DNA from 3 places in the Nocardia brasiliensis ATCC 700358 genome. Region 1 is predicted to be linked to each of the others. Evidence: riboswitches for the same ligand, from Rfam matches in the RefSeq annotation. Region 1 holds a riboswitch; each other region holds the start of a gene.
What was found. Region 1 has a riboswitch for S-adenosylmethionine ahead of O3I_RS02115 (aminotransferase class V-fold PLP-dependent enzyme). Riboswitches for the same ligand answer to the same signal wherever they lie in the genome.

Region 1 (9,937 bases):
TCTCGGCCCCGAGGCCGCGCAGCCACAGATTCAGCACCGGAGTACCCGTCGCGGCGCGCGCGAACCATGGCGCCGCAACGGTTTCCACGAAGGTGTCGGAGACCTCGTTGCGCCAGACGAACGAGCTCCACAGCGGATGCTCCTCGGTCCCGATCCGGCCGACCAGCGCCCATTTCGCGGCCACCGAACTCGCGCCGGCCACCGCGCCCGCGGCCAGCAGCACCACGCCGCTGAGCAGTGCGGTGGGCAGGTGGCCGACGGTGTGCGCCAGCCAGGCCAGGGTGAACAGCACGCCGAGCCCGATCGCGAAAGTCACCAGCACCGGGATGAGCCGGCACGTCTCGATGATGCCGCGCGCCACCCGCAATCGCGGCGGCGGATCGAAAGTGCGTGCGGTGTCGCTGCTTTCCGGTGCGCGGCGCAACCGGACGGGCGGGCTGCCCAGCCAGGACGAGCCCGCCTTCGACTTGGACGGCGCGGCCGAAAGCACCGCGACCAGACCGTTTTTCGGTACCCGCCGACCGGGCGCGGTCATGCCGGAATTGCCGAGGAAGGCGCGCTTGCCGACCTTGGCCTCGCCGATCCGCAGCCAGCCGCCGCCGAGTTCGTAACTGGCGATCATGGTGTCGTCGGCCAAAAACGCGCCGTCGGCGACGACGGTGAACTTGGGCAGCAGCAGCACCGTCGAGGCTTCCACGTTCTTGCCGATCTTCGCGCCGAGCAGGCGCAGCCAGATCGGCGTGAGCAGGCTCGCGTACAGCGGGAACAGGAAGGTCCGGGCCGCGTCGAGCAGGCGCTCGGTGGACCACACCTGCCAGCCGGTCCGGCTGCGCACGGGGTGATAGCCCTCGCGCAGGCGGAAACTGAGCAGCCGCACCAGGATGATGGTGATCGCGGCGTACACGCCGAGGCTGAGCAGCGTCGCCACCGGCAGGATCGCGAACGCGCGGCCCAATCCACCGGCGAGCGTGCGGGTGTCGCGGATGAACCAGGCGATGAACAGCCCGCCCGCGCCGAGCCCGAGGATCGGCACCGCGGCCAACGCCATCGAGGTGATGCCGAAAATGGCCACCCAGTGCGCCGCCCGGTCGGGTGTATGCGCGGGCCAGCGGTGCTGGGCCTTACCGAGTTTCACGGCGGGCGAGCCCGCCCACTCCTGCTCCGCTTTGACCTTGCCGGATACCGCGGAGCCCGGCGCGACCTCCGCGTTCTTGCCGATCCTGGTGCCGGGCAACAGGATCGATCGGGAACCGACGACCGCGCCGGGGCCGACGACGACCGGCCCGATGTGCACGACGTCGCCGTCGATCCAATAGCCGGACAGGTCGACCTCGGGTTCCACGCTGCACCCGTCGCCCAGTTCGAGCATGCCGGTGACCGGTGGGATGGTGTGCAGGTCGACGCCCTTGCCGATCCTCGCGCCGAGCGCCCTGGCGAACGGCACCATCCATGGTGCGCCGGAAAGGTTTTCGGCCCCGCTGGCCTCGGCGAGGCGGACCGCGGCCCACAACCGCAGATGCACCGAGCCGCCGCGCGGATACTGACCCGGTCGCACGCCGCGCAGCAGCACCCGCGCGCCCGCCACACAGATCGCCATCCGGCCGATCGGGGAGATGAAGAGCAGGAACGCGACGAGCGTCCACCACCAGGACAGCTGCGGCAGCCAGGGCAGCGAGCCGGACCAGGCGGCGATATTGCCGACGATCGCCAGCCAGGTGAGCCACTGCAGACCGGTCAGCGTGGTGAGCGGGACGGTGGCCAGCACCTGGATCGCCTGGGCGCGCAACGGCGTCGGGCGCACCACGCGCTCCTCGACCGCGACGGCCGGGGTGCTCTGCTCCAGCAACTCGACCAGTGCGCCGAGGCGCGGGTGGTCGTAGAGATCGGCGACGGTGATCTGTGGATAGCGTTCGCGCAGCGCGGTGACCAGTTGCGCGGCGGCCAGCGAACCGCCGCCGAGGTCGAAGAAGTCGGCGTCGAGATCGACCACTTCGCCGCCGAGGATCGAATCCCACAGTCCGGCCACCCACTGCGCGGTGCCGGTCAGATCGTTGTGCTCGTCGTCGTCGGCGCTGTTGGGCAGCGGCCAGGGCAGCGCGTTGCGGTCGACCTTGCCGGAGGTGCGGGTCGGCAGTTCGGCGACGACCGCGAGCCGGGGCACCAGCGGGGCCGGAAGCTGTTCGGTGAGCTGGGCTCTGGCGGCTTTGAGGTCGAAGTCGGGGCCGGGTCCGGTGAGGTAGCCGACCAGGATCTTGTTGCCCGCCTTGGTGCTTCGGATCGCGGCGGCGGCGCCGGTGACGCCGGGCAGGTGTTGCAGTGCGTTGTCGATCTCGCCGAGTTCGATGCGGCGGCCGCCGAGTTTGATCTGGTCGTCGGCGCGGCCGAGGAACACCAGGCCCGCGCTGTCGTTGCGGACCAGGTCGCCGCTGCGGTAGGCGCGGTCCCAGCCGACCGAGGGCAGCGGGGCGTACTTCTCGGCGTCTTTGGCCGGATCGAGGTAGCGCGCCAGGCCGACGCCGCCGATCACCAGCTCGCCGGATTCGCCCTCGCCCACCGGGTTTCCGTTGGCGTCGATCACCACGAGGTCCCAGCCGTCCAGCGGCAGGCCGATCCGGATCGGCCACTCGCCGTCGAGCAGGGCGGCACACGCGACCACGGTCGCCTCGGTCGGGCCGTAGGTGTTCCACACCTCGCGCTCCGAATGACCTTTGCCCGCAAGACGTTCCGCTAGTTCGGGCGGTACCGCCTCGCCGCCGAAGATCAGCAGCCGGACCGCGTCCAGCGCCTCGGCGGGCCAGGTCGCGGCCAGGGTCGGCACAGTGGACACCACGCTGATCTCCCGCCGCACCAGCCACGGACCGAGGTCGGCGCCGGTGCGCACCAGGTCGCGCGGGGCGGGCACCAGGCAGGCGCCGTTGCGCCAGGCCAGCCACATCTCCTCGCAGGACGCGTCGAACGCGACGGACAGCCCGGCGAGCACTCGATCGCCCGGGCCGATCGGCGCGTCCGGCAGGAACAGGTTCGCCTCGGCGTCGACGAAGGCGGCGGCGTTACGGTGGGTGACCGCAACACCTTTCGGTGTCCCGGTGGAGCCGGACGTGAAGATGATCCACGCGTCGTCGGCGGGCGTGGGCAGGGTGCTCTCGCTCGGACTGAGCGAATTGTCTTCGGCGGCACGGATTCCGGCGGCGGTGGTCTCGATGCCCGCGGCCGTGACGATCGCGGTGACCTGCGCCTCGCCGAATACCAGCTGGGCCCGTTCGTCCGGGTCGTCGGCGTCGACCGGCACGTAGGCCGCGCCCGCGTACAGCACCGCCAGGATGGTGAGATACAGCTGCCGGGAACCCGACGGCATCCGCACGCCCACCCGGTCGCCCGGTCGCACGCCCGCGGTGGCGAGGCGCGCCATGGTCTGCTCGATCTCGACGACCAGTTCGAGGTAGCTGAGCACCACGTCGCCGTCGTCGATGGCGGGCGCGTCTGGATGCGCGAGGGCCGTCGCGGTCAGAATATCGACGAGAGTCCGGGCCTGCGGTGTGTGCGTGCCGCGGAGCAGGGGATCCACCGTCGCATCAACCTGTGGCTGGAGCATGACGCCCTGCCCACCTCCCATTCGACCTGCCTCGCACTTTCCTGGTCTTGTTGTGTCATAGCTGGGTTACCAGTGGGCAAACACCACGGTGACCAGTTGTCCACGGTACTCGGGGTTGTCGACGTTTGTTGTTCACCGGCGTGGTTGCCGGGTGCCGCGGGCCGGGCGGAGTCGTTGCAGGTCGAGGCGATTTCCAGTGGACACGCCGAAGCAACCGCTGGTGGGCGGGCTGTCCGGCGGGTTCGCTGGCCGATCGCTACGGCCGGGTGGTCACAGCGATGTGATTCCGCTCATCGGCTTGGTGATCTTGCAGCTCAGAGCGTTTCGGGGCGCTCGGGATCAGGCCGCGGAGGCCGCCGTGCCGATTCCGAGGGTCGCCAGGATTGCCGCGCTGGCCTGTTCGAGACGCTCCCGGATCTTCGGCCGGCGCAGCAGCGCGACCGCGCGGGAGGCGACCAGGGCCAGTAGCACCATCTCTACCGCGGCGATCGAGGATTCGACGGCGCCGAGCGCCAAGGTGTTGGCGAAGGTGACCTCGGTGAGGAACTGGGGGAGCACGGCGAGATAGAACAGGCCCACTTTCGGGTTGAACATGCACGAGACCAGACCCGCGGTGAACGCCGAGCGAACCGACGCGCGGGCGCCCGCCGCGGCCTGCGCCGCGTCGTCGCCGTGCAGGCCGGCCCGGCGCGCCCGGCGCTGTTCCAGCAGCGCGCGAATTCCCAAGTACACCAAGTAGATTCCGCCGACCACCTTGAGTATGCGATACGCGGTCGCGGACTGTTCCAGCAGCGCCGCGACGCCCGCCGCGACCACCACCGCCCACACGATGCCGCCCACTGCCGAGCCGATCGCGGCGGCGATCCCCGGTCGCGCGTCCACGATCGAGAAGCGCAGCACCAGGAACGAATCCGGGCCCGGGGTGATCGAGAGCAGGACGCATACGCCGATGAAGCTCAGCAGCAGGGAAAGCGACATTTCCTGAATCTGGTCCTCGGTCGGCGTCCGCGCAAGGTGTTTTCGGCGGTGTGGGCGCGTGTTGACAGGGCGGGGCGGTGTCTGTCAATCTCGGGACAGGTCATGAGTACCAGCGTTCAGCCCCGGCTTGCTGGTCGGCAACCCTCCTCCGCGGTGGGGTGCTCCGGGTGACGACCGGGCCGTCGCCCGACCGGGTGCGGCAAGCGCGGACTCGATGAATCTTCCAGATCATGGGTCCCAGAGCCGACGGGATTTTCGTGATGACTGCTGTTGTGGACCAGACCTGTGCCGCCCTCGCCCGGGTTTCCGGTGACGACCTGCGGGTGCCGCTCGTCCAGGGCGGAACCACCACCTACGCCAACTTCGACTACGCGGCGAGCGCACCCGCGTTGGCCCAGGTCACCGACCGCGTGCAGCAGCTGCTGCCGTTCTACGCGAGCGTGCACCGCGGCGCCGGCTACGCCTCGCGCATCTCCACCGAGTGCTACGAGGCCGCGCGCGGCTCGGTGACCCGCTACCTGGACGCCGCCGACGACCAGGTCGTGGTGTTCACCCGCAACACCACCGACTCGCTGAACCTGCTCGCGTCCTGCGTGCCCGGCGACACCGTGGTGCTCGACATCGAACATCACGCCAACCTGCTGCCCTGGACCCGGCACGGACGCCGGGTGGTGCAGGCCGCGGCGACCGTCGAGGAGACCATCGGCCGGTTGGTCGCGGAGCTGTGCAGCAAGCCCGCCGCGCTGCTCGCGGTGACCGGCGCGTCCAACGTGACCGGCGAGGTGCTGCCGCTCGAGCGCCTCGCCACCGTGGCACACCAGTGCGGCGCCCGCATCCTCGTCGACGCCGCCCAGCTGGCTCCGCATCGTCGAATCAGCCTGCGCGACACCGGGATCGACTACGTCGCCTTTTCCGGGCACAAGCTGTACGCGCCGTTCGGGGCGGGCGTGCTCGTCGGTCGCCGGGACTGGCTCGACCGGGCCGAGCCGTACCTGGCCGGTGGTGGTGCGGTCCGCGAGGTCAGCACCACCGGTGTCGAGTGGGCGGCCGCGCCGCAGCGGCACGAGGGCGGTTCGCCCAACGTGCTCGGCGCCGCCGCGCTCGCCGCCGCCTGTGACGCGCTCTGTGAGATCGACGCCGAAACCCTTGCCGCGCACGAACACCGACTCGCCGATCGGCTGCGCGAGGGCCTCGCCGCGATTGCGGGCGTGCGCCTGCTGCGCATCTGGCACGACAGCCCCGACACCGTCGGCATCGTCGCCTTCACCCTGGACGGATTCGTCCCCGGCCACGTCGCCGCCTACCTGTCCGCCGAACACGGCATCGGCGTGCGCGACGGCCGCTTCTGCGCGCACCCCTTGCTCGCCCGCCTCGACCTCGACGGCGCGCTCCGCGCCAGCATCGGCCTCGGCACCACTCCCGCCCAGGTCGACCGCCTGATCGACGCCGTAGCCACCCTCGTCCGAACCGGCCCCGCCTGGAACTACGCCATCACCAACGGCCTCTGGAACCCCACCCCCGAAACCCGCCCCTTCACCTCCCAAGCCCCCACCGGCGCCGCCCCCTGCCTCATCGACTGACCGACGACAAGTTGTCGGTCCGGTTGGCTTTGCCGGTCTATAGCATCTACGGCATGGCTGAGCGGACGGAGTGGGCGGACGTGCGGGATCGTCGAGCGGCAGAACCAGGGTTCGCCGCGGCGTACGAGGCCGCTCGGTTGTCCTACATGCGCGATCGCGAGGTTCGACTGAACGGCGGCAAGCACCGATGACCACCTTGCCCGCATGGGCTACCGATCCGCGCGCACTGCTCATCACCGAAGAGGGATACGCGGCGCTGCCCGTGGACGTTCGTAAACAGATCGAGGTCGTGGACGGTCACGTCATCTTCTGTCGGAGCGGCAGCTTTCAACACAACAACGTCGCTCGCCGGTTGGCCAACAGCCTGGAGTCGGCCAAGCCGACCGAGCCCTGCACCGGAGTCGTCACGGACTTCGAGATGCATTATGTCCAGAGTCGGCCGGGTAGTCCCGGGTTCTCCTTCCGACGGCCCGACGTCGTGCTGCACCGATGTGTGGACGAGGACCGGAAACTGACGACCGCTGACGCGCTGCTGGTCGTCGAAGTGGTGTCGCCGGGCTCGGAATACACCGATACGGTCGACAAGCGGGCTGAGTACGCCAACGAAGGCATCCCCATCTACCTCGTCGTTCATCTGGATGTCGAACGCCGGGTCAAAATCGTGCAGGAGTACCGGCTCGATTGGGCCAGCAAGACGTACCGGCTCGCGGAGACCCATCAGGACTTCCTGCGCTTGACCGATCCGTTTCCGATGGAGGTTTCCTTCGCCGAACTGGACGGAAGCTAGCCGCTCAGTCGCCGAGTTGGGTGGGGCGGTGGTAGCGGCCGTTGTAGTAGAGGAGGGGGGCGGCGGCGGGGGATTCGTTGGTGTTGTCGTGGACTCGGGTGACCAGGCCTACTACGAGGGTGTGGTCACCCAGGGGAATCAGTTGGTGGATGGTGGCGCGCAGCCAGATGGGGGTGCCGTGCAGGACGGGTTCGCCGGTGTCCAGGGTGGTCCAGAGGGCACGGTCGGTGAAACGCTCGTCGGCGGTGCGGGCGAAGCGCTGGGCGATGTGGCGCTGGTGTTCGCCGAGGAAATGGATGACCACCGAGCCCGCGTCCAGCAGTGCGGTGAGGCTGGACGAGGTGTGCGCGATATTGAACGAGACGAGTGGCGGCGCCAGCGACAACGAGGCGAACGACGTCGCGGTGAAACCGATCGGCCCGTTCGGCGAATTCAAGGTGACCACGGTGACGCCCGCCGGATAGTGCCGCATGGACGCGCGGAACTGCTCGGCGGTGATCCCGCTCAAATCATCGGGGATCTGGAAATCCACGGGTCGTTCAGCCTCGGTCACCTAAGCCAACCTACGCCGGGTTCGTCCGCTTCGCGTTCCCCCGCCCGGGGGTTTCTGCGCGAAAAGTCGATCTCGCGCACCGCATGACACCCCGATCGTGTTGCTGAAAGCCGGTGCGCGCGCTGCCTATACGACCTCGATGGGCAGCCCGGCGGTGATGCGCACCAACTCGTGAAAAGAGGTGCGGAACACAGTGTTCGGATGACCGCCCGCGGCCCACACCTCGCGATGCCGGGACAGCTCCGAATCCACCCAGGTGGGCAGGTTGGTGGGATGGCCGACCGGGGCGACTCCGCCGAGCGGTTGCCCGGTCACCTGCCGGACCAGCTCGGCAGGCGCTGCGGTGAGCGTGCCCTCCAGCCGTGTGCCGGTGGCGGCCAGGTCCACCTCGTGCGCGCCGGAGACCAGCAGCAGCACGGGGTCCTCGTCCAGCAGGAACACCGTCGCAGTCGTAATGGCCCCCACCTCGACGCCGAGTGCGCGCGCCGCGTCGGCGACAGTGGGTGTCGGTGCCGGCTGGGTCACGATGACACCGTGATGGCCTCGGGCGATGAGGGTGTCCGCGACTCGGCAGGCGATCGGTGGCAATGTCGACCTGCGCATGAAAACCAGAGTAGAGCGATTCGCGGGGAATGCGTCAGTATTCCGGATAGCCCTCGCTCGGCCCGAGCAGTTGGGCGATGCGCGCGTGCGTGCAACGTGCCAGCTCGGACACGCTGTGCTCCGAGACCTGTTCGTGCGCAACCGCTTCGAACGCCCGATCCAGATCGCCCGGCGAGAGCGCGAGCAGGCCGATGTCCGCGGTGGCCAGCAGCGCGTCCCGATCTGGGAAGGGTCTGGCGTCGGCGAGTTCGGTCGCCCAGGTGACATTGCCGCAACAGCCGAAGAGCGCGTGAATCGCGCGGGCGCGGGGAAATTGGTTGAACCGGTCGAGACCGATTCCCTGATGCATCAACACAGTGGCCTCCGAGCCGAAAAGTGAGGTTCGATGACTTGGTTCCATGATCCGCGCACGGCCGGCTAGGAACTACTGCCTCGCAACAATTTTGCGCACCTTTAACAGGATTTACGCCGCACGCGGCACCTTGCGGCGAGCTTCGCGGTCAAAGCGTCAGGGGAGTGGACCGGACGAGGTGTGTTCGTCTCCCGCCCTCTGGAATACGCTGTACAAATGACTGACTGGCAGGCATTTACCGTCGAGATCAAAGACCATGTCGCGCAGGTGACGCTGACGGGTCCCGGCAAGGGCAACGCGATGGGCCCGGATTTCTGGCGGGAGCTGCCGGAGATCTTCCAGGGGCTGGACGCGGATCCGGAGGTGCGCGCGATCGTGCTGACGGGTTCGGGCCCGCACTTCTCCTACGGCCTCGATCTGCCCGCGATGAGCGGCATGTTCGGCCCGCTGCTGGGCGATCGCGCGCTGGCCGCGCCGCGCACCGAATTCCTGGTTGAGCTGCGCAAGATGCAGGGTGCGGTGACGGCGGTGGCGGACTGCCGCAAGCCGGTGATCGCCGCGATCTCCGGCTGGTGCATCGGTGGCGGTCTGGACCTGATCGCCGCCGCCGACATCCGCTACGCGAGCGCCGAGGCGAAGTTCAGCCTGCGCGAGGCGAAGGTCGCGATCGTCGCCGATATCGGCTCGCTGCACCGGCTGCCCGGCATCATCTCCGAGGGACATCTGCGCGAGCTGGCGTACACGGGCAAGGACATCGACGCCGCCCGCGCGGAGAAGATCGGCCTGGTCAACGACGTGTTCGCCGATCAGGCTGCGGCGCTGGACGCGGCACACGCCACCGCACGCGAGATCGCCGCGAACCCGCCGCTGGTGGTGCAGGGTGTGAAGGATGTGCTGGATCAGCGCACCAAGAACGAGGTCGCCACCGGACTGCGTTACGTGTCCGCGTGGAACTCCGCGTTCCTGCCGTCGGAGGATCTCACCGAGGCGATCAAGGCCGTGTTCGAGAAGCGGGCTCCTGAGTTCAAGGGCGAGTAAAGCGTCGTTTATCGCTTGCCCCAGTTCCGGTTCCGTCTGCATACTTGCATCGCGCAACTAGTTGATTGATGCAAGCAAAGGTGAGGCTGTGGACGACCAGACGATCGACACGATCGCGATGCAACTCACCCGCTTGCAGCGGATCCGGGACCGCACCGCGGCCCAGATCGGCACGTGGACCAAAGACGGGCTGGACCCCGCCGCGTTCGGCGCCCTGATCCGGCTGTGTTTCGACGGGCCGATGCGCTCCGGCGAACTCGCGGCCGCACTGCACTCGGACGCGTCGACGGTCAGTCGTCAGGTGGCCCAGTTGGTCGGCAGGCAACTCGTCGAGCGGCAGGCCGACCCGGCGGACGGCCGGGCGACCGTGCTCGTGGTCACCGCACGCGGTCGCGCCGTCGCGGAGCAGATCCGCCGACGCCGCAACGACAACCTGAGCAAGGTGATGGCGAAG
Region 2 (9,937 bases), 4.1 Mb from region 1:
CGCGTAGCGGAAGGCGTGGTTCAGGTCGTGCAGGACCGCGACCACGGTGCGCCCGGAGTCGCGATGCAGCGCCCGGCACAGGTCGAGCAGGTGGATCTGGTGCGCGATATCGAGGTAGGTGGTCGGTTCGTCGAGCAGGATCACCGGGGTGTCCTGCGCGAGCACCATGGCGATCCACACGCGCTGGCGCTGCCCGCCGGACAGCTCGTCGACCGGACGCGCCGACAGTTCGGTGACACCGGTCGCGGCCATGGCCGCCGCCACCGCGTCCGCGTCGGCCTGTGACCACTGGCGCAGCAGCGACTGATGCGGGTACCGGCCGCGCGCGACCAGGTCGGCCACCCGGATGCCGTCCGGCGCGAGGGAAGTCTGCGGCAGCAGGCCGATCCGGCGGGCCACCTCCTTCGCCGGATAGGTGGCGATGGACTTGCCGTCCAGCAGCACCGCGCCGGATTCCGGGGCGAGCAGGCGGGCCAGGGCGCGCAGCAGCGTGGACTTGCCGCACGCGTTCGGGCCGATCACTACGGTGAACTCGCCGTCCGGCACGTCGACGGACAGCTGGTCGCTGATCGTGCGGCCGCGGTAACCCAGGCGCACCCGATCGGCCCGCAGCGCAGCCTGTTTCGCGGCGCCGACGCCCGATTCGACCGGGGCGCCGTTGTTTTCGCTCATCTTCGCTTCCTCAGTTCCTGCACCCGGCACTAGGTCCGCCGTGCCTCGGTCACCAGCAGGTACGCCAGATACAGGCCGCCGATCGAGACGGTCACCACGCCGACGGGCAGCTGCGTCGGCGCGAACGCGCGCTGCGCGACCCAGTCACCGGCGATCAGCAGCAGCGCGCCCATCGCCGCGGCCGGCGCGAGGGCGGTCGACGGGCTGCGGGCGAGCCGGCGGCCCAATTGCGGTGCGGCGAGGGCGACGAACGCGATCGGCCCCGCGACGGCGGTGGCGACCGCGGTCAGCGCGACGCTCAACACGATCAGCAGCAGCCGCGTCCGCCCGACCCGGACGCCGAACGAACTCGCCAGATCGTCACCGAGTTCCAGGACATGCAGCCGCGGTGCGGCCGGAATCACGAGCAGCGCGAGCACTCCCAGCAGGATGAGCGCGGGACCCACCTGCGGCCAGGACAATCCGTTCAACGAGCCCGCGCCCCAGGCCGCGGCCGACATCGCGGAGTTCAGATCGGCGCGCAGGATGAGCCAGGTGTTCACCGAGGCCAGCATCGCGCTGACGCCGATACCGATGATGATCAACCGGAAGCCGGTGACGTTGTTGCGGAACGCGAGCAGCTGAATGACCAGGGCCGCCGCGAGACCACCGATCAGCGCACCGAGAGCGGTCTGGAAGTGGCCGCCGCCGACGGCGAGCAGTACCAGCAGCGCGCCGGTGTAGGCGCCGGTGTTGAAGCCGACGATATCGGGGCTGCCCAGCGGGTTCCGGGTCACCGACTGCAGGATCGCGCCGCTGAGACCCAGCGCCGCGCCCAGTGCCAGGGCCAGAACCACGCGGGGAAAACGCCACTGCCACACCACGAGCCGATCGAATCGGTTGTCCCCGACCAACAGGGCCCGGAGCACCCGGTCCGGCGGGATCACGTAATCGCCGGTGCCGAGGGCGAGTACGGCCACCGCGAACGCGGCGACCAGCAGCACCACGCAGACGAGAGTGGTGCGCACGCTGATGCGCGCGCCGAACCCGCGCGGGGCGCGCAGCACCACCATCGTCCGGCCGAAATCGATCGGGGCGCTCACGCGGCACTCACCCGGTCGCGCCGGGCCAGCCAGATCAGCACCGGCGCACCGACGAACGCGGTCACCAGGCCGGCGGGCACCTCGTCGGGCCGAATGATGATGCGGCCGATCACATCCGAGCCGAGCACCAGGATCGGTGCGAGCAACATCGAATAGGCGATGATCCAGCGCTGGTCCGGGCCCACGATCCAGCGCGCCACGTGCGGCACCGCCAGCCCGACGAAGGTGATCGGCCCCACCGCCGCGGTTGCCGTGCCGCACAGCAGCGTCAGCGCCACCGCGGTGAGCAGCCGGGAACGCCCGACGTGCACGCCGAGCGAACGGGCGAGGTCGTCACCGAGCGCGAGGGCGTTCAGCGAGCGGGCGGCGACCACCGCGGCGAGCAAGCCGACGACGATGAACGGCGCCGCGCCCCCGATGACGTCGTAGCCGCGCCCGGTCAGCGAACCCGAATCCCACTGCCGCCACTCCTCGAAGGCCTTGGGGTTCAACAGGATCAGGCCCTTGGTCAGGCCGGAGAGCACCGCGGTCACCGCGACGCCGGCCAGGGTCAGGCGGATCGGATCCGACCCCTGCCTGCCCGCGGTGCCCAGCCGGTACACCACCAGCGATACCAGGGCGGCCCCGGCGAAGCCGAACCAGACGTACGCCGTGATCTGGGTGACGCCCAGGAACGCGACCGCGAGCGTGATCGCGAAGGCCGCGCCCGCGTTGATGCCGAGCAGGCCGGGATCGGCCAGGGGGTTGCGGGTGAGTCCCTGCATCAGGCAGCCCGCGACACCCAGCGCGAGCCCGGCGAGCAGGCCGAGCAGGGTGCGCGGCAGGCGGTATTCGGTCACGATCAGGTGATCGGGCGAGCCGTCTCCGCCCCAGAGCGCGGCCCAGACTTCCCCGAGCGGAATCGCTTTCGTGCCCACGATCAGGCTCAGCAGGCACGCGGCAGCCAGCACCGCCGCCGCCAACAACCACCCTGACCAGCGCAGGGGCTGGTTGCTCGGCAGGTCCATCGGGTTCTATCTCCAGTGCGGTCGGGCAGCAATCAATGCAGCTTAGCCTTACCTACCTCCCCGAATGGAAATTGTCCGAATGAGACCTTCGCAACGCGGCCCCTCGGCTAGGCGACGAGAGTGAGGTGCGCGCCGCGGATCCGGACGGTCCCACCCGTCCGGGTCAGCAGGCGTTCGAGTGCCGCGGCGACCTGGTTCGGCTGCTCCAGAATCACCGAGTGCCCGGCGCCCTCGACCAGCACCAGATCCGCGTACTCGACGGCCGCGGCCATCGCGACGGAATGCGCGGGCGGGGTCATCAGATCGGCGGTGCCGCACAGCACCAGGGTGGGAATCTTCGAGAGCAGCGCGAGCGCGTCGGTCTGGTCGTAGACCATGAAGGCGCTCAGGAAACTCGCCATCGTCACGATCGGCGTCTGGTTGTGCATCGCGTTGGCCAGCGCGAGCACCCGCGGACTCACCTTGCGATCGCCGAACTCGGCGGCCCGGACCACCGGCGCGAACACCCTGCAGGCCACCAACTTCGCGCGCTGCATCAGCCGCGGCGCCCGCCGCACCGCGGCCTGGAAGACCGAGATCACCGGATTGCGCAGCAGACGGCCGAAACCCGCGTCGGCGAGCCCGCTGGCCGCGGTCGCGACGAGCGCGACCCCGGCGACGCGGGTACCGATCACGTGCGGACGCTGGCTGAGGTAGGTCAGGACGGTCATGCCGCCCATCGAGTGACCGACCAGGACGACCGGACCGTAGGGCGCCACCGCGTCGAGCACCCGGCTCAGGTCGTGGCCGAGTTGCTCGAGCCGGTAGGTCTGCCGCGGCGCGATCGCCGAGTCGCCGTGGCCACGATGGTCGTAGCAGACCACCCGGGCACCGGCGTACCGGCGCAGCAGCGCGTCGCGCACGTCGGTCCACGACTCCGACCGCAGGCAATGCCCGTGCACCAGCACCACGGTGAGTTCCGCCTGCCGCGGTCCGTACTCGTACACCGCAAGGGCCACACCGTCATCGGCCGCCACCGTGGCACGCCGCGCGGCCGGGACGGCGAAGGTGCTCGAGGTGCGCATCGGTCTCTCCGATTCGAGTAGGTGGTGACACGTCCTACTCTCCGCCGCGCCCGCCCCGCGCAGCAGCACCCCGAGTACTGGGCTCCGTTCCCCAAGGTGGCACAGACCCCCACCCAGGGTGCGGTTCAGGAGTGCGGTTTGCGCGCCGGCAGCGCCAACGTTCTCGGCGTCGGGTGCCGCCTTTCGACGCTCTGCAGAACAAGCCCGCCGCCCGGCTCGGGTGCGAGGGGCGGCGGGTGGTGGTCCGTGATCGGACTCAGGTCAGGTGGTCGTGGTCGCCGCGGACCCAGGAGACGTAGCGGGCAGCGGAGGTGCGGATGGTGGTGCGGGCGTCGGTGTCGAGCGTTTTGCCGAAGTTGTCGTAGAGGCGGGTGAACTCGAACTCCTCGACTACCTTGGTAACGCGCTCTACCACGTTGGGCGACAAGGGAATCCGGTTCGGATAACTGCGCATGAACGCTACCGACTTGCGATCCGGGTTGGCCTGGATGGTGTCCGCGCTGAACAGCACGCCTTGCCCGCCCGCGCCGGCCGCCCAGTGCGCGACCGCACTGCCCGGGAAGTGCCCGCCGAGCTGGCGCAGAGTCAGACCGGGCAGCACTTCCAGCCGCCCGGACCACGGGCGGATCACCGGGTCCGGGCGCGCGACCCATGCCAGATCGGCCTCGGCGACCAGGACCGGCACCCCGCCGAGGGCCCGGCTCCATTCCACCTGCACGCCGTAATGGTGCGGGTGCGACGGCACGATGGCGACGACTTCACCGAGTTCCCGGACCCGGCGCACCGCGTCCTCGTCTACGTAGCCGGTCACGTCCCACAGCAGGTTGCCCGCGGGCGTGCGCACCAGGTGCGATTCCTGGCCGATGCCGACCTGGGGCTCGGCCGTCAAACCGAACAGGTCCGGTTCGAGTTCACGCATCGCCACCTTGTGCCCCGCCGCGACCAGTTCCGCCAGCGTCGTCCATCGCTGGCCGTCGGCAGGCATCCACTGCCGCTCGTCCGCACAGATACGGCAGAGCTGCGCCGCGGCGTCGTGCTCCACCGCGCAGGTCTGGCAGATCTTCCACATATCACCCTCGCAATCCGGTACACCCACCCCTGTTTCTACACAGAGGACGAATGCCGTGCAGCGAGTTACGTGATCGCGCGTCCGATCCGGGTGCGGCAGGGCGCGCCTGCCGCACCCGAATCCGGCCTATGCGGTGCCCGCCTCGACCGGAACAGGCTCGGAGGACGCGACGAGTTCCGACGGTGTCTCGGTCCGCCCGCGGGTCAGAATCAACACCGCGATCGCCGCGACCACGCTGGTGGTCGCGATCAACGCGGCCACCCGCCCGGTCGCGTCGCCGACCGCACCCGACACGGCCAGGCCGACGTTGCCGAAGGCCACGGTGGCGACCGCCGCGCCGATCGCGCCGCCCAGGTTGTGGAACGTCCACGAGGCGCCGACCGCGAACCCGGTGCGGGTCGGTTCGACGGACGAGATCGCGAGCACGGTCGCCGGGCCGAGCACCAACGCCCAGCCCGCGCCGAACAGCACCAGCGCGACCAAGAGCAGCGCCAACCCGTCGCCGAACGCCGCCACCGCGATACCGAGCCCGGCCAAGGCCAGCAGCCCGAAACCCCACGGCAGCAACGCAGGTGGCCCGAAGCGATCGACGAACCGCCCCGCGACCGGGGACGAGAGCGCCAGCGTCCCGCTGACCAGCAGCAGCAGGAAACCCGCCTGCCGCACGTCGAAATCCCGGCCCTGGGTGAGATAGGTCGGGATCACCAGCAGCGCGGACGCGTAGAACAGACCCAGCGCGAAGTCCGAGACGATCGCGGCGACGAATCGGCGCTTGCCGAACAGCGCAGGGTCGATCAGCGGATTCGCCGCGCGGCGTTCCACGACGATCCCGCCGGCGACCGCGGCGACGAGCACGACGGCCGCGACGAGAACCCACGGCGACGAGAACCCGCGCAGGTCGCCGAGCACGAAGATACCGACCGCCGAGACGACGGCGAAGGCGACCGCCACCTGCCCCGGCCAGTCCGTCCCGCCGGTCTTGTCCGGCACGCTCGGCGGCACCGCGAAGGCGATGGCGGCGAGCGCGGCCAAGCCCAGCGGCAGGTTGATCCAGAAGATCGATTGCCAGCCCAGGCTCGGCACCAGCAGGCCGCCGAGCACCGGCCCGATGGCCAGGCCGAGCCCGTTCACCGAGTAAAGCCAGCCGATCGCCTTACCCCGATCCCCCTGTGGGAAGAGCGATTCCACCAACGTCGAGGTGCTCGTGTACAGCACCGCGCAGGCCGCGCCCTGGACGAAGCGCGCGACGATCAGGGCACCGATCGACCACGCCGCGGCCGCGCCCACCGACGCGATTACAAACAGCGCGAGCCCGAACAACAGCACCCGCCGCCGCCCGAAGCGGTCCGCGACCCGGCCCGCCGTCACCATGAACATCGACAGCGCCATCAGGAAAACGCCGAGCGTCAGTTCGGTATTCGACGGACCCGCGTGCAGATCGTCGCCGATGGTGGGCAACGCGGTGGTGACGATCGTCAGGTCGATGCAGCCGAGGAACGACGCCACCGCGAGTCCGCCGAACCCGACGACCCGGCGCCGCGCGGGAATCTCGACGGTCGTCACTGTTCCTCCCTCGCGCCGTGCAACGCCGACTTCCGTTTCTTGAAACGCAAAGGGAGCCAAGCGACCCGGTCCGGATGCTCCGGCACGACGAACAGTTCGCGGGTCCGCCCCATCGCCGCCGAGATGCGTTGCGGGTAGATCACGAAATCGAAGCCCTCGTGCGCCCACAGCGGCATGATGATCGGGCATTCCTCCAAAAGATATGCGCGGCAAGCTTTCCGGACCGACTCCTGATCGACGTCGGGCTCCCGGCTGAGCCGGCGCTCGATAAAGCGGTCGATGGTGCTGTCGATCGCGTGCCGGTACGGTTCGTCGGTCTCGTAGGCGTGCTCGACCGCGTCGTACAGATCACCGTAGCGTGGGTGCGACAGGGCGAAGTCCCAGCGCAGCACGTTGGTGGGGCAGTCGATCCGGTCCAGCAGGGTGCTGTTGCGGGCGATCCATTCGTCACCGGCGATGCGGGCCCGGGCGTGCCGGTCGATATCGGTGCCGCCGCTGAGGTTGTGCCGTTGCAGCGTGTCCGCGACGGCGATCGAGACCCGGCCGAAGTTCGACCTGTTGATCAGATCTATTGTCGCCGCGAGCTTTTCACCCTCGTGATAGTCCGCACCGACGCTGACCAGCAGCACCGTGGAGCGGCCGTCGGTGGTGATGCCGTCGGAGCGCAGATCGTAGGCGGCCTTGTGCGACGCGGAGAGCAGCGTGGTGGTGGTCATCGTCAGCTCCAAACCTTCAGCGCGGCAGCCGGATCGCTCACACCGATGAACAAACCGATGGTGATGCGCGGGCGATCCTGTGACGGCGCGACCGCGTGCACCCGGCGCGGATCGATGAAGATCGCGTCGCCGACCCGCGGTGTGATGACCAGCGCGGGCTCGCCGACCTGCGCCCGATTGATGCCGTACACCCGGTCGCCGGAACGATCCCGGTACTCGTGCTCGTCCGGGTAGTCGTCCCAGATCTCCAGTTCCCCGCCCTGATCCGGCACGTCCAGATAGACGTTCACCGACAGCTGGCGCGTGATCCGAACCGCGAAGTCCGCCGGCAGGTTTCGGCTCACGTTGTCGGTATGCGGCTCGAGATCGACCCCCGCGAGTTGATAACGCGCGACACCGGCGAAGAAAGCCTGCCCGTCCTGGCGCAGCAGACTCGCACCGGACGGCCAGATCTCGTCGAGCAGCAGCCGAAGATCGTCCGCGGGATACGAATACGGCGCGGCGATCTCGCGCAGGCGCTCGATATTGTCCCGGGCGTGCTCGAAGTACTGCGCCCGGCCGCTGTCGGTGCTGGTCTCCGAGAAGGCGTGACCGATCCGGCGGAACTGCGGGTCGGTGGCGAGCGGACCGTGGTCCTGCCTGCCCACGAACGCCTTTCGCAGATGTTCGAGCGCGTCCGGCCGGACGAACCCCGACAGCCGGACGGCGTGCACGTCTCCGTTCAACAGTGCGGTCAGGGACGCACGGTCGAATCCCTGCCTGGTGGTGTCCAACACGCGTTCTCCGAGAGATGGCGTGGCCGTAGTCATGTCGTTCCCCTCTGGTTGTCGCTCTATGGACCGGGCACAGGCCCAGGCAGGAGAAGAGAGTTCGGTCAGTAGACATGGTTCGACCCCCAGTTCTCGAGAGGGCCCCAGTTCTCGACGGAGCCCGCGCTTGCCCGGGCCGCGGTGAGCGGCTCGGCCTGGTCTTGACCCGGGGCACCCCGCCGCGGATGGAGGGTTGCCGGCCAGCTAGCCGGGGACTTGACGCTGGCACTCTTGACCTGGCTCAAGAATCCGCCACGGCAGAACCGTTGTCACGCTTTAGAATCGCGCTGAGTTTCAAGATCCCGAAGGAGCCCTCCGGTCAGGTATTCAGGCCCGCCCGGATCGCCCGCTCCACCGGCGAGTAGTCGCCGTCCGGCCAGCGCCCACCAACGGCGGTTCAGCCTGATGCGGCGGTCCAGGTGTGGGTCCAGGTGCGGGCTATGCGGCGGGCTCGTTCTGGGGAGATGCGGGTGGGTTCGGTGATGGTGGCGATGGCCAGGCCGTCGAGGAGGGCGAGGAGTTCGGCTGCGGCGTCGGAGGATTCGGCGGCGCGGGCGGGGTTGACGCGGGCGAGGACGGTGGCCAGCAGCTCTTCGGTTTCGCGCCACTGGGTGCGGTGCAGGGCGGCGATCTCGCGGTCGTGGGTGGCGCGGGCGACGAGCGCCAACCACACCCGGGTGAGGCGGTCGTCGGGGGTGGGGCTGAGCAGCAGTTCGGTGAGGCCGAGCAGCTGATCGGCGGGGGCGAGGTCGGCGACGCCGGACTGCCGGAACCGTTCGGCGGCCTGGGCGCGCACGTGATGCCACGCGGAGAGGAGCAGTTCGGTCTTCGTCGAGAAGTGGTACTGCACCGTGCCGATCGAGACGTTCGCGCGCGCGGCGAGATCGCGGATGCTGACGCCTTCGATACCGCCCTCGGCGATCGCGTCGGCCAACCGGTCCAGCAGCTGGCTGCGCCGGTCCGTGCCGTCGACGGCAGTGCGGCTTTCGACCATCTCGACCCCTCTCGTTCCACTCGAAGCGGACTCGTCCCAAGTGCACCGTAACGCCTGCGGCCGTTCCAGACGTGGGACACTACCGATGGCTCTCATACGTACGTCCGACAGCAACATATAATTACAGCTCGTGCTCTAATACGTTCGTATAGTATGCTTCCACAGCCGATACGCACGCAGACCGGACCTCCTATGCGAACCCGCGTGTCCAGCGCATCCGCTGGCACTGCTGGCCATCCTCGCGGCATGGACGTTCTGGTACAGCAAGCGCTGGCGTACGAGGCAATCCGCAGTCCTCGCAACAGATTTCGAGATGAGCCGGTGAGCTAGGTTCTGTCTCGAAGTGGTGAGGCGGGCCATTAAGCAGCTGCACCGCTTCTCGGGATTTACACCTTTTCTGGGCGCCTGGAAGGGGTGTTGATCCCGAGAAGTGGTGCAGATGTGCGGCTTTCGCGTGTCGACACGGGGCTAACTGTCGCTTGGTTTGCTTGCGTTCGGGCTTGGCGGCTGGCTGCCGAAGTGTGACCTTCCCAGTTTGGTGTGCCCGCCGCGGGAGTTACAGGGATGGTGCTGGGCGCGTCAGGTGGGGTTCCCGGCTTTAGGCGCAGGTCAGGTGCGCGGGGGTGGGGTTCCGGCGGGGTCGTCTGGCTGTGGTGCTGTTTTCGAGAGTTCCTTGACGAGGTGTCAGCGGTTTCGGGTGGGTGGGGTTGTGGCTCGGCGTGTTTTGCTGGGCGAGTCGCGGGGTCACAGACTTTCCATACGGTTCACAGCAGCTATAAACCCTGTGAGCAGTACGAAAACTCTGTGATACCCAACCTATCTGTCGCTTGGTCCACACCAACCGGCCCGCCTCCCAACCGCCCTTCTCTTCCCGAGCCGCTCGAGACGCCACCACAGCCAGATGACCACGCTGGAACCCGCCTCATACGTCTGACGTGCACCTAGTGCCGAGCCGGGGTGG
Region 3 (9,937 bases), 2.2 Mb from region 1:
GCGGCGAGATAGGCGGTGCGGAATCGTTCCCGCGGGTCTCGCTCCCCCGCGGCCTGCATGAGCAGGCCATCCGCTCGTTTCAGGAGCTTGCCCGCACGACCGGGCTGCCCCGGATGTTCGATCCGACCAGACATCTCCGGAGTCCCTTCACGACCTGAGCACCTGGAGCCAACACAGCCTTGGTGTGACCGAACAGGTATTCGAACGTTTGAATTGAGATTGAATATAGAGACGCCCACCGACAAACTTCCGCGCCTGCGCTGTGGACCGACGAGAGTTATGACCGCCGTCAAGCCCAATCACACTCCCGCACCCGTCGTCGTCGACCTCTCCGTCGCGACCCTGCGCTCCCGGCTGCACGATGCGCTGGCGGTGTACGTCGCGGCGATGGACTATCCGCGCGGCACCGAACACCATCGCGCGCCCATGTGGACCGAGCACACCACCCGGGCCGGGTGGCAGGCGGTCGCCGCGGTGGTCCCCGAGGATTCGGGCGAGGTCGACCTACGCTCGGCGCCCATCGTGGCGATCGCCTACGGCTACCGCGGCGCGGCGCACCAGTGGTGGCACCAGCAGGTGCACAGCGGGATGCGGCGCTCCGGCTGGCCGGAACACTCTGCGCGCGAACTCCTTTCGGACTACTTCGAACTGACCGAACTGCACGTGCACCCCACCGCACAGGGTCGCGGTATCGGCGCCACGCTGCTCGAACGGCTGCTGCGCGACCGCACCGAACAGGCGGTGCTGCTGTCCACACCCGAGGTGGACCGGGAGGACAACCGGGCCTGGCGGCTGTACCGGCGCCAGGGATTCGGCGACGTGGTACGGAATTTCGTGTTCGCGGGCGACAACCGGCCCTTCGCCATCCTCGGCCGGCGGTTGCCGCTCTACGGGACGACCGAGCAGCCGTGAGGGTCACGTGACGGTCATCGTCGTAGGTTCCGGCCACAACGCGCTGGTCGCCGCCTGCTACCTGGCGCGCGCCGGACACGCGGTCGAGGTACTCGAACGCGACGACGTGCTCGGCGGCGCGGTGTCGACGGTCGAACGGTTCCCGGGCCATCTGATCGATCGGGGATCCTCCGCGCACATCATGATCCGGCACACCGGGATCATCGAAGAACTCGAGCTGGCCGACTTCGGGCTGCGCTACATCGACTGTGACCCATGGGGTTTCACCCCGGCGACCGGCGACCGCGCGCCCTTGGTCTTCCACCGTGATCTCGACGCCACCTGCGCGTCCATCGCCGCGGCCTGCGGCGACCGTGAGGCCGCGGCGTACCGGCGGTTCGTCGAGGTCTGGGGTCCGCGCAGCGCCCGGGTGATGCGCGCGTTCGGCGGCGGGCCGACACCGGGCCGGCTGGTGCGCTCGTTCTGGGGGCTGGACGCGAAGAACGGCGGCAGCGCGCTCTCCCGCGAATTCCTGCAGTCCGGTGATGCCCTGCTGGACAGCTACTTCCAGGACGAACGGCTCAAGGCGTCGCTGGCCTGGTTCGGCGCGCAGTCCGGGCCGCCGATGTCGGAACCCGGCACCGCGCCGATGGTCGGATTCGCCGCGCTGATGCACACGCTGCCGCCGGGGCGCGCAGTCGGCGGCAGTGGTGCCCTGGCCGCGGCGCTGGTCGCACGGCTGCGTTCGGACGGCGGCGTGGTGACGGCAGGCGACGCGGTGACCAGCCTGCGCCGCACCGGCACCGGCTGGCGGGTGCGCACCGCCGCGGGCCGAGACCTGCACGCCGACAAGGTGATCGCGGGCACCCACGTGCTGACCACGCTGGACCTGTTGGGCGACGGCGGGTTCGACGCGGCGGTGCTCGAGGATTGGCGGCGGCGCATCCGGGTCGGCCCCGGCATCGGCATGGTGGTGCGGGCAGCCACCAGCGGGTTGCCGCACTACCCCGGCAGTTCCCCCGGCGAATCAGCCCGGGGCCTGCAATTTCTCGTCTCCGATCGCAGGCAGCTGCGGCTCGCGCACGGCGCGGCCACCGCCGGTGACCTGCCGCCCCGCCCGGTGGTGCTGGCGATGAGCTTCAGCGCGCTGGACCCGAGCATCGCGCCGCCCGGCGAACATCAGCTCTCGCTGTGGGCGCAGTGGCATCCCTACCGGCTGGCCGACGGCAGCGCGTGGGCCGCGCACGCGGAACGCGAAGCGGATCGGATCATCGCCGAAGTCGACTCCTACGCACCGGGTTTCACCGGCTCGGTGCTGCGTCGCCACGTGCAGACGCCGGTCGATCTGGAGCGGGAGATGGGTCTGCTCGGCGGCAATGTGATGCACGTGGAGATGTCGCTGGACCAGATGATGCTGTGGCGGCCGCTGCCGGAGCTGTCCGGGCAGCGGGTACCCGGTGCGCCCGGCCTGTATCTCACCGGCGCGTCCACCCACCCGGGCGGCGGGGTCTCGGGGGCGAGTGGTCGCAGCGCGGCCGCTTTGCTGCTGCGCGATCAGCGGCGCAGCCGATTCGCGTTGCCGCGCAGGCGATGAACGGGCCGGCCGAGGCGATGACGGGGCAGCAGGCAAAGGCTCCGGTCGTCCCACCCGTCGCGGTGACACCGGATCCCGGCGCAACCTCGGCAGCACAGACCGAGGCACTCGGCACCGCAGTCCGGCGCACGGCACGGTTCCTCGTGCCCGCCGCGTGCGCTGTCCTGCTGGTGCTCGCGCAGATCAGTTATCCGCTGACCTCGGGTACCGGCCGCGATCGGGTCACCGTGGTTGTCGTTCTGCTTTCGGCGGGTACAGCACTGGTGCACGCGACGGCGACCCGGGGGCTCCGGTTCGCGCTCGGGTTCGCGGTGATCGTGTCGGGGCTCGGGCTGCTCGCCGAGATCGTCGGCACGGCAACGGGTTTGCCGTTCGGGTGTTACGCCTACGCGACGGACCGGCTCGGGCCCGCGCTGAGCGGGGTGCCGCTGGTGGTCGCGCTGGCCTGGACCGGTGGGCTCTACCCGGTGTGGGTGGTGGCCGGGCTGCTGGCGCGCGGCCCGGCGCGGCGGATCGGGCTCACCGCGATCGGCGCGGTCGGCTGGGATCTGTTCCTCGATCCGCAGATGGTCGCCGACGGACAGTGGACCTGGTGCGCCACCGACGCGGGACTGCCCGGACTCGCGCACATCCCCTACACCAACTACCTCGGATGGTTCGGCGTGGCGCTGGTGATGGGCGCGCTGCTCACCGTCTGGGACCGCCGCACGGCGGCGTATGCGGGGCTCGACACATTGTCAGCAGGGCTCGACAGGACAGACCCCGGATCGGACCCCGAGACCGACGTGCTGGTGCCCGTCGCGGTGTTCCTGTGGACATGGCTCGGATCCGCGCTCGCGCACGCGGTGTTCCTCGGACTGCCCTACTCCGCCTGCTACGGCGGAATCGGGCTCGGTCTGCTCGGTGTTCCGCTGCTCCTGCGATACCGTCGGCCGCACGAAAAACGAGGCCTGCGCGCCGGCCGCACAGCCCGATGAACCTCGTTCCGCCCGTCGCGTGGGCATCTGGACGAACGGCCTGGCACGATGTCTGCGTGCAGCCGAGTCCCGTCACCACGATCCCCGATGCCCCGGTCCTACCGTCGCCGCGGACGCCCCGCCTCGCCAGGCGTATCGCCGCGGCCGTCTTGCTCACGGCATTGCTGGTTCCGGTCCTCGCGGGCTGCCTGCGCGTGCAGGTCTCGATGGGTGTCTCGTCCAACGATCGGGTCTCCGGACGGATCGTCGCCGCGGTCGTGCCGACCGACCCCAAGGACAAGGGCCCGCAGTTGAAGGCCCCCGATTCGCTCGCCGCGAAGGTGCGCGTGGAGCCCTACAGCCAGGACGGCTACCTGGGCAGTCAGGTGTTCTTCGAAGACATGTCCTTCGGCGAAGTCGCCCAACTGGGCCAGCTGTCCGAACAGACCCAGGGCATGTTCCAGTTGCAGTTCCAGCGCACCGGCGACCTGGTCAGCCTCAGCGGCCGGGTCGACCTGAAATCCGTGCCGCCGCACGGCTCCGACGTCCAGTTCACCGTCGCGTTCCCGGCCCGGGTCGCCAAGACCAACGGCAACCGCGAAGGCGACAACATCGTGTCCTGGAAACTGCCGCCCGGCGACGTCTCCACCCTGCGCGCCGAAGTCAGCTACGCCGACCCCAACACCCGCTCCTTCGCGGGCTGGGCAGGCATCGTCGGCGGCATCACCCTCGCGGTAGCCGCGATCATCGCCGCCATGGCCTACATGGACCGCAACCCCGCGGCCCCCGGCGCCCCGACCGGATTCTCCTGGAGCCGCTGGTGGCGCACCGTCAAACAGAACCGCTGGTAGGCCTGGAAGGGTTCGCCGGCACAGGGTTGCTCGGTGACAGCCGGATCACCTTGCTCCGGTTACCGACACACGCGGCCGGCATGGCGATATCGCCGGCGGCAGCGAGGTGCGGTGTGGCGGCTGCCGGAGTGGCCGTAGGCAGCCGGATCACCCTGCGACGAATAGCAGCACAGGCGGCCGACCTGCGGATTTCACTGTCACCGGCGGAGACCACTGCGGCGGGTGTCCCTACCGGAGTCGCCGGAGAAGGCCGGAGTGCCGCGCGGCACTCGCTGGAACCGGGCGCCGATACGGTGGAATCGCTGGATTCGGCGAGAACGGGTGCGGGGCAGTCGATGCTGCGGAAGGTTGGGTTGGCTTGCGGCGGTTGACGGGACGTATGGCCGACGTGGGGGCGTTGCTGACTTCGGTGGGGAGTGGGGTGGCCCTGGTCGGTGCCGGGATTGCGGCGTACAACTGGGTTACTGTGCGGCGGTTGACTGCTCAGGCGGACAGTGTGATCGAGCCGGTGACCGTGTGTGTTCCGGCGCGCGACGAGGCGACGCGGCTGCCGGGGTTGCTCGCGGACCTGCGGGCGCAGCGTGGGGTCGCGCGACTGCGGGTATCGGTGCTCGACGATGCGTCGACCGACGACACCTACGGCGTGGCGTTCGAGGCGGCGGCGGGCGATCCGCGAATCACGGTGCTGCGCAATGACACCGAGCCAGCGGACGGGTGGACCGGCAAAGCGGCGGCGTGCGCGCGGCTGGCCCAGGACGTGCGGACACCGGTGCTGGTGTTCCTCGACGCGGATGTGCGGCTCGCGCCTGACACCATCGCGGCGGCGGTCACCGAACTCCGCCGTCGCCGCGTCGCGCTGCTGTCGCCGTGGCCGTTCCAGCGGGCCGAATCCTTCGCCGAAGCGCTGGTGCAGCCGCTGCTGTGCTGGTCGTGGGCCGCGTCGCTGCCGATCACCGTCGCGAATCGGAGCCTGCGCCCGTCCACCGCGGTGGCCTGCGGACAGTTCCTCGTCTTCGACACCGCCGCCTACCGCGCCGTCGGCGGGCACGGCGCGGTAGCCGCGAGCCCCACCGAGGATCTCGACCTCGCCCGCACCCTGCGCCGCGCCGGTCACTCCACCGCCCTCGTCGCGGCGGGTCCCCTGGCCGCCACCCGAATGTACCGGGACGCAACCGAACTCGAAGCCGGGTACATCCGCTGGCTGTGGTCCGCCTACGGCGGCACGGTAACCGGCGGCTCTCTTATCGGAACCCTTGCCGCCCTGGCCTTTTGGGTCCCACCCCTGGCCGCCCTCCGCGCCCGCACCCGCCGCACCGGCCTGCTCGGTTACGCCGCCGCCATAACCACCCGCCTCCTCGCCCGATCCCTCGAGCGCGGCGCACCCCCCACCCCCACCGACCTCGCTGCGGCCGCGACCCACCCCCTCGCCGTCGCCACCTACCTCCGCCTCTGGGTTCGCTCCCACCACACCCACCGCCGCGGCCGCCTCGAGTGGAAGGGCCGCCCCCTCCCCACCTGATCCCCGCACCCTTTGTGTCGTACGGCGTGTCGAGTTGGGCGGTTACTCGCTGACCTGCCGGGTGCGAGAACGCAGAACAGTGCGGAAACTCAGCGCACCGCACTGAGCCCCACAAGGCCGCGCCATGGTTGGACACCATGCTGCGCGCTCGGCCATGGGTGCGCAGTCCCCGATGCGGAGCGACACCGTCGAACTCGACTCGTCACGTTGGCCACGGAGCGTTTTCTGATCTGCCGCACCCCTTTTGCGTTCCCGCACCCGCTGTGCCATGGCAGATCCGGTGCGGGAAGGCAGAAGGGGTGCGGGAGTTCAGGGGACTTCGGTGATGCCTACGGTGGGGAGGAAGAGGCAGGTGTCGGTGCCGTTTTCGACCGTGCCGAAGACAGCGGCCAGGACGGTGCCGGAGCCGGTGTCGACCGGGACCGCGCGGATGCCGCCGACCGGGAGTGCGGCGGCGAAGAAGTCTTGGACGGCGCGTTCGGCGAGGGGGCGTAGGGCGGGCGGAACCTCCGGGGGCACCATCGCGCGGAAGACATCCGAAAGCGAACCCATCGACGCCATGCCCCCGCGCCCGGTGGTCACGTTCATCCAGGCGACCCGCATCCCGCCGGTGTCCACGCTGTCGCGACCGAGCCCATACGGCATGAAGGTGAACATGGTCTGCCCCGCCTTGACGGCGGACATGTCGATCCCGGGCAACGTGATCGCCGTCTTCGGCCACGGCCCGGGCACGGCCCCCGCCACCGCCGGCGCCAACCCCAGCGTCGTCCCTTCCGAGCAGAACGCCGCCGCCGTCGGATACAGAAACGGCTGCATCCCGAACGCCCGCAACCCATCCACCGCAGCCTGATAAGTCCCGAACAGATCCGACGCCGTCGTCCCGGACTGACCGGCCCGACCCCCGGGCGGAACAGGCGCAACCGAAGCCTGCGGCGCGGCAGCAGGGGACGCGGCGGGGTCAGGGGTGGCGGCGGCTGGGGCGGTCGCGGCAAGGGTCAGGGCACAGGCCGCGGCCGCGGTGAGCATGGTGAGGCGGTGTGCTGCGGCCACAGGGACCTCTTCTCATCGTCGACACGACCGGGAGATGAACGGTACTCCGGCAAACGTCGGCACCACGAGAAATACGACATCGCTACCTTCTGGCGTGTCGTGCGCACTCCCCGTCCCGCGGCCCGCTCCACCGCGCCCCCGCCACGCTCAGCGCATGTTCGGCTATTGGTTATAGCGGGGGGTGGGCAGGGGCGGCAAGGTCTACGCTCACGGTGATCGGTTTCCTTGTGTCGGGGTTTGCGTGCTGGGCATGATAATTCGGCTCGACCCTGGCATCGCCCGATGTCCGGATCGGCGTCAACCATCCAGAGCGACCGAGAGACCTGGCTCGTCGACGTCGCAGCAACCCCCCGGTTCACCGGGTGCGGGTGCTTCCGCCGGGACCGATGGAGGAACCGAAGTGATCAGCTCTGCTGTCCGCAGTACCCGGTGGGGTCGCCGGCATATCGATCAGTGCAAGGTGACCGCCCAGAGCTGTCGGGGCTGACCCGCAGCCAGAGTGTGCACCCGTCGCTGGCCGGGTGATGCGACCGGCGCCCGACGCGGCGCGGTCACGTTCGTTCTTCCGAAGGACCCCGACCATGAGTGAGCGCAGCGAGCGACCAGCTGCCATGGCCGTCGAGACGCCGCCGAACCTCGGCGGGGTGGCGTCATGAGTGCGTCCACCGCCCCCGAAGCTCTGACCGGCGAAACCACCGTGGACGCGAAAGCACCACGCGCCGAACACGAATCCCTGTCGCAGACAGCCGCCCCGACGGTGGCCAAACCCTGGCATCCGTGGCGGTGGGTGATCAGCGCGATCGCGTTGATCCTGCTCGCCCAGTTCGTGCACGGCCTGGTGACCAACCCCGGCTGGGATTGGCCGACGTTCGCGAAGTACATCACCGCGAAATCGGTGCTGTCGGCGCTGCGGGTGACGTTGGAGCTCACCGCGTGGGGTACCGCGCTCGGCTTCCTGCTCGGCACCGCGCTGGCCATCGCGCGCCTGTCGAACAATCCGGTGCTGCGGGTGATCTCGTGGTGCTACATCTGGGCGTTCCGCTCGATTCCGCTGATCGTGCAGCTGCTGTTCTGGTTCAACATCGCCTACCTCTACCACACGCTCTCGGTCGGGATCCCGTTCGGCCCCGCGTTCTTCACGTTCGAGGTGAACGGCGTGATCAGCGGTTTCACCGCGGCGGTGATCGGGCTCGCGCTGCATCAGGCCGCGTATTCGGCCGAGATCATCCGGGCGGGCATCATCTCGGTGGACGCTGGTCAACTGGAAGCCGCTGCGGCGTTGGGTATTCCGCGGGTGCGACAGTTCCGCACAATCGTGGTCCCGCAGGCGATGCGGTCTATCCTGCCGAACGCGACCAACGAGGTGATCAGCCTGTTCAAGGGCACCTCGATCGTGTCGGTGATGGCGATCGCCGAACTGTTCTATCAGGTGCAGGTGATCTACGGCCGCAACGGCCGGGTGGTGCCGCTGCTCATGGTCGCCACCGCCTGGTACATCGTGCTGACCACCGTGTTGTCGGTGGCGCAGTTCTACATCGAACGGCACTACGCGAAGGGCGCGCAGCGCACGCCGCCACCGTCGCCGCTGCAGCGCGTCCGGCTCAAGCTGCGCGAGATCGCCGAATCCGGTTCCGCCGCACCCCGAGGAGCGACTCGATGACCGCCGCCACCGCCGTCGAGGTCCGCGGCGTCCGTAAGTCTTTCGGCGCGCACGAGGTGTTGCGCGGTATCGACCTGACCGTCCGATCCGGCGAGGTGGTGACGGTGATCGGCCCGTCCGGTTCGGGCAAGTCGACGCTGCTGCGGGTGATCAATCATCTGGAGTCGCTGGACGCGGGCACCGTGCACATCGACGGCGAGTTGATCGGCTATCGCCTGCGCCGCAACACTTTGCACGCCCTGCCCGATCGGGAAGTGCGAAAGCAGCGCTCCCGCATCGGTTTCGTCTTCCAGCAGTTCAATCTGTTCCCGCATCTGACGGTGCTCGACAACGTCACGCTCGCACCGCTTTCCGCGCAGCGCCGCGACCGCAAGGAGGTCGAGGCCGAGGCGCGGGTGCTGCTGGACCGGGTCGGCATCGGCGCGCTGGCCGACGCCTACCCGCGCACGTTGTCGGGCGGTCAGCAGCAGCGGGTGGCGATCGCGCGCGCACTCGCGTTGCGCCCCCGCGTGATCCTGTTCGACGAGCCGACCTCGGCGCTCGATCCGGAGTTGGTCGGCGAGGTGCTCGACGTGATCCGCGATCTCGCGCAGGGCGGCACCGCGCTGGTGATCGTCACCCACGAGATCGGCTTCGCGCGCGAGATCGCCGACACCGTCGTGTTTCTCGACGCGGGCGCCGTGGTGGAGCAGGGCCCGCCCGCGGCCGTGCTCGACCATCCCGAACATCCGCGCACCCGCGCGTTCCTCTCCAGAGTCCGCTGATGAACAGGTATCCGATGAAGCTTTCCGCTCTGGCCACCGCCGCCGCGACCGCCGTCGTGCTGCTGGCCACCGGCTGCACCGATCCCGAGGCGGAGTCGCAGACCCAGCCCGCCGGTGCGATCTCGTTCGATCTTTCGGCCGCCCAGACCGGCCGCGTCCGCGCGCACAAGGTGGACAGCATCGCCGCCGAGGTGCCGCAGGCGATCCGGGACCGCGGCACGCTGGTGGTGACCGGCGCGTCCGGCACCGCGCCGCCGCTGCGGTTCTATGCCGACGACGACAAGACCGTCGTCGGCTCGGAGGTCGATTTCGCCTCCTTGATCGCCGATATCCTCGGGCTGAAACTCGATGCGCAGGTGGCGGATTGGTCGCAGAACTTCGTGCGCATCGATTCCGGCGAGGTGGACGCGTTCATCTCCAACGTCACGGTGACCGAGGAGCGCAAGGAGAAGTACGACTTCGCCACCTACCGCAACGACACGGTCGCGCTGGAGGTGCCCAAGCAGAGCACCCTCGACTACCAGGACCGGAAGAGCTTGGCGGGCAAGCGGATCGGCGTGGGCACCGGCACCAACCAGGAGCAGTTGCTGGTGAAGTGGAACGAGCAGAACCGCGCCGAAGGCCTGGCCCCCATCGACATCGCGTATTTCCA

Region 2: another riboswitch for S-adenosylmethionine. It lies ahead of O3I_RS25595 (2OG-Fe(II) oxygenase); the one in region 1 lies ahead of O3I_RS02115 (aminotransferase class V-fold PLP-dependent enzyme).
Region 3: another riboswitch for S-adenosylmethionine. It lies ahead of O3I_RS11810 (amino acid ABC transporter permease); the one in region 1 lies ahead of O3I_RS02115 (aminotransferase class V-fold PLP-dependent enzyme).

The regions. Positions count from the first base shown of each region.
Region 1 is NC_018681.1:469,498-479,434, forward strand. It holds gene O3I_RS02105 (Pls/PosA family non-ribosomal peptide synthetase) at 1-3,592, opposite strand, end outside; gene O3I_RS02110 (LysE family translocator) at 3,932-4,570, opposite strand; SAM riboswitch class IV at 4,669-4,782, shown strand; gene O3I_RS02115 (aminotransferase class V-fold PLP-dependent enzyme) at 4,831-6,150, shown strand; gene O3I_RS45320 (hypothetical protein) at 6,204-6,341, shown strand; gene O3I_RS02120 (Uma2 family endonuclease) at 6,338-6,937, shown strand; gene O3I_RS02125 (flavin reductase family protein) at 6,942-7,490, opposite strand; gene O3I_RS02130 (YbaK/EbsC family protein) at 7,617-8,093, opposite strand; gene O3I_RS02135 (2-oxo-4-hydroxy-4-carboxy-5-ureidoimidazoline decarboxylase) at 8,128-8,442, opposite strand; gene O3I_RS02140 (crotonase/enoyl-CoA hydratase family protein) at 8,662-9,483, shown strand; gene O3I_RS02145 (MarR family winged helix-turn-helix transcriptional regulator) at 9,572-9,937, shown strand, end outside.
Region 2 is NC_018681.1:5,819,334-5,829,270, forward strand. It holds gene O3I_RS25560 (ABC transporter ATP-binding protein) at 1-672, opposite strand, end outside; gene O3I_RS25565 (FecCD family ABC transporter permease) at 702-1,724, opposite strand; gene O3I_RS25570 (FecCD family ABC transporter permease) at 1,751-2,761, opposite strand; gene O3I_RS25575 (alpha/beta fold hydrolase) at 2,869-3,825, opposite strand; gene O3I_RS25580 (MBL fold metallo-hydrolase) at 4,082-4,894, opposite strand; gene O3I_RS25585 (MFS transporter) at 5,021-6,457, opposite strand; gene O3I_RS25590 (tRNA-dependent cyclodipeptide synthase) at 6,454-7,173, opposite strand; gene O3I_RS25595 (2OG-Fe(II) oxygenase) at 7,176-7,949, opposite strand; SAM riboswitch class IV at 8,101-8,219, opposite strand; gene O3I_RS25600 (TetR/AcrR family transcriptional regulator) at 8,380-8,976, opposite strand; gene O3I_RS46450 (hypothetical protein) at 9,918-9,937, opposite strand, start outside.
Region 3 is NC_018681.1:2,634,283-2,644,219, reverse strand. It holds gene O3I_RS11845 (SAV_6107 family HEPN domain-containing protein) at 1-134, opposite strand, end outside; gene O3I_RS11840 (GNAT family N-acetyltransferase) at 280-912, shown strand; gene O3I_RS11835 (phytoene desaturase family protein) at 920-2,485, shown strand; gene O3I_RS11830 (carotenoid biosynthesis protein) at 2,482-3,462, shown strand; gene O3I_RS11825 (LppM family (lipo)protein) at 3,519-4,292, shown strand; gene O3I_RS11820 (glycosyltransferase) at 4,672-5,811, shown strand; gene O3I_RS11815 (hypothetical protein) at 6,121-6,861, opposite strand; SAM riboswitch class I at 7,160-7,254, shown strand; gene O3I_RS11810 (amino acid ABC transporter permease) at 7,514-8,521, shown strand; gene O3I_RS11805 (amino acid ABC transporter ATP-binding protein) at 8,518-9,285, shown strand; gene O3I_RS11800 (ABC transporter substrate-binding protein) at 9,285-9,937, shown strand, end outside.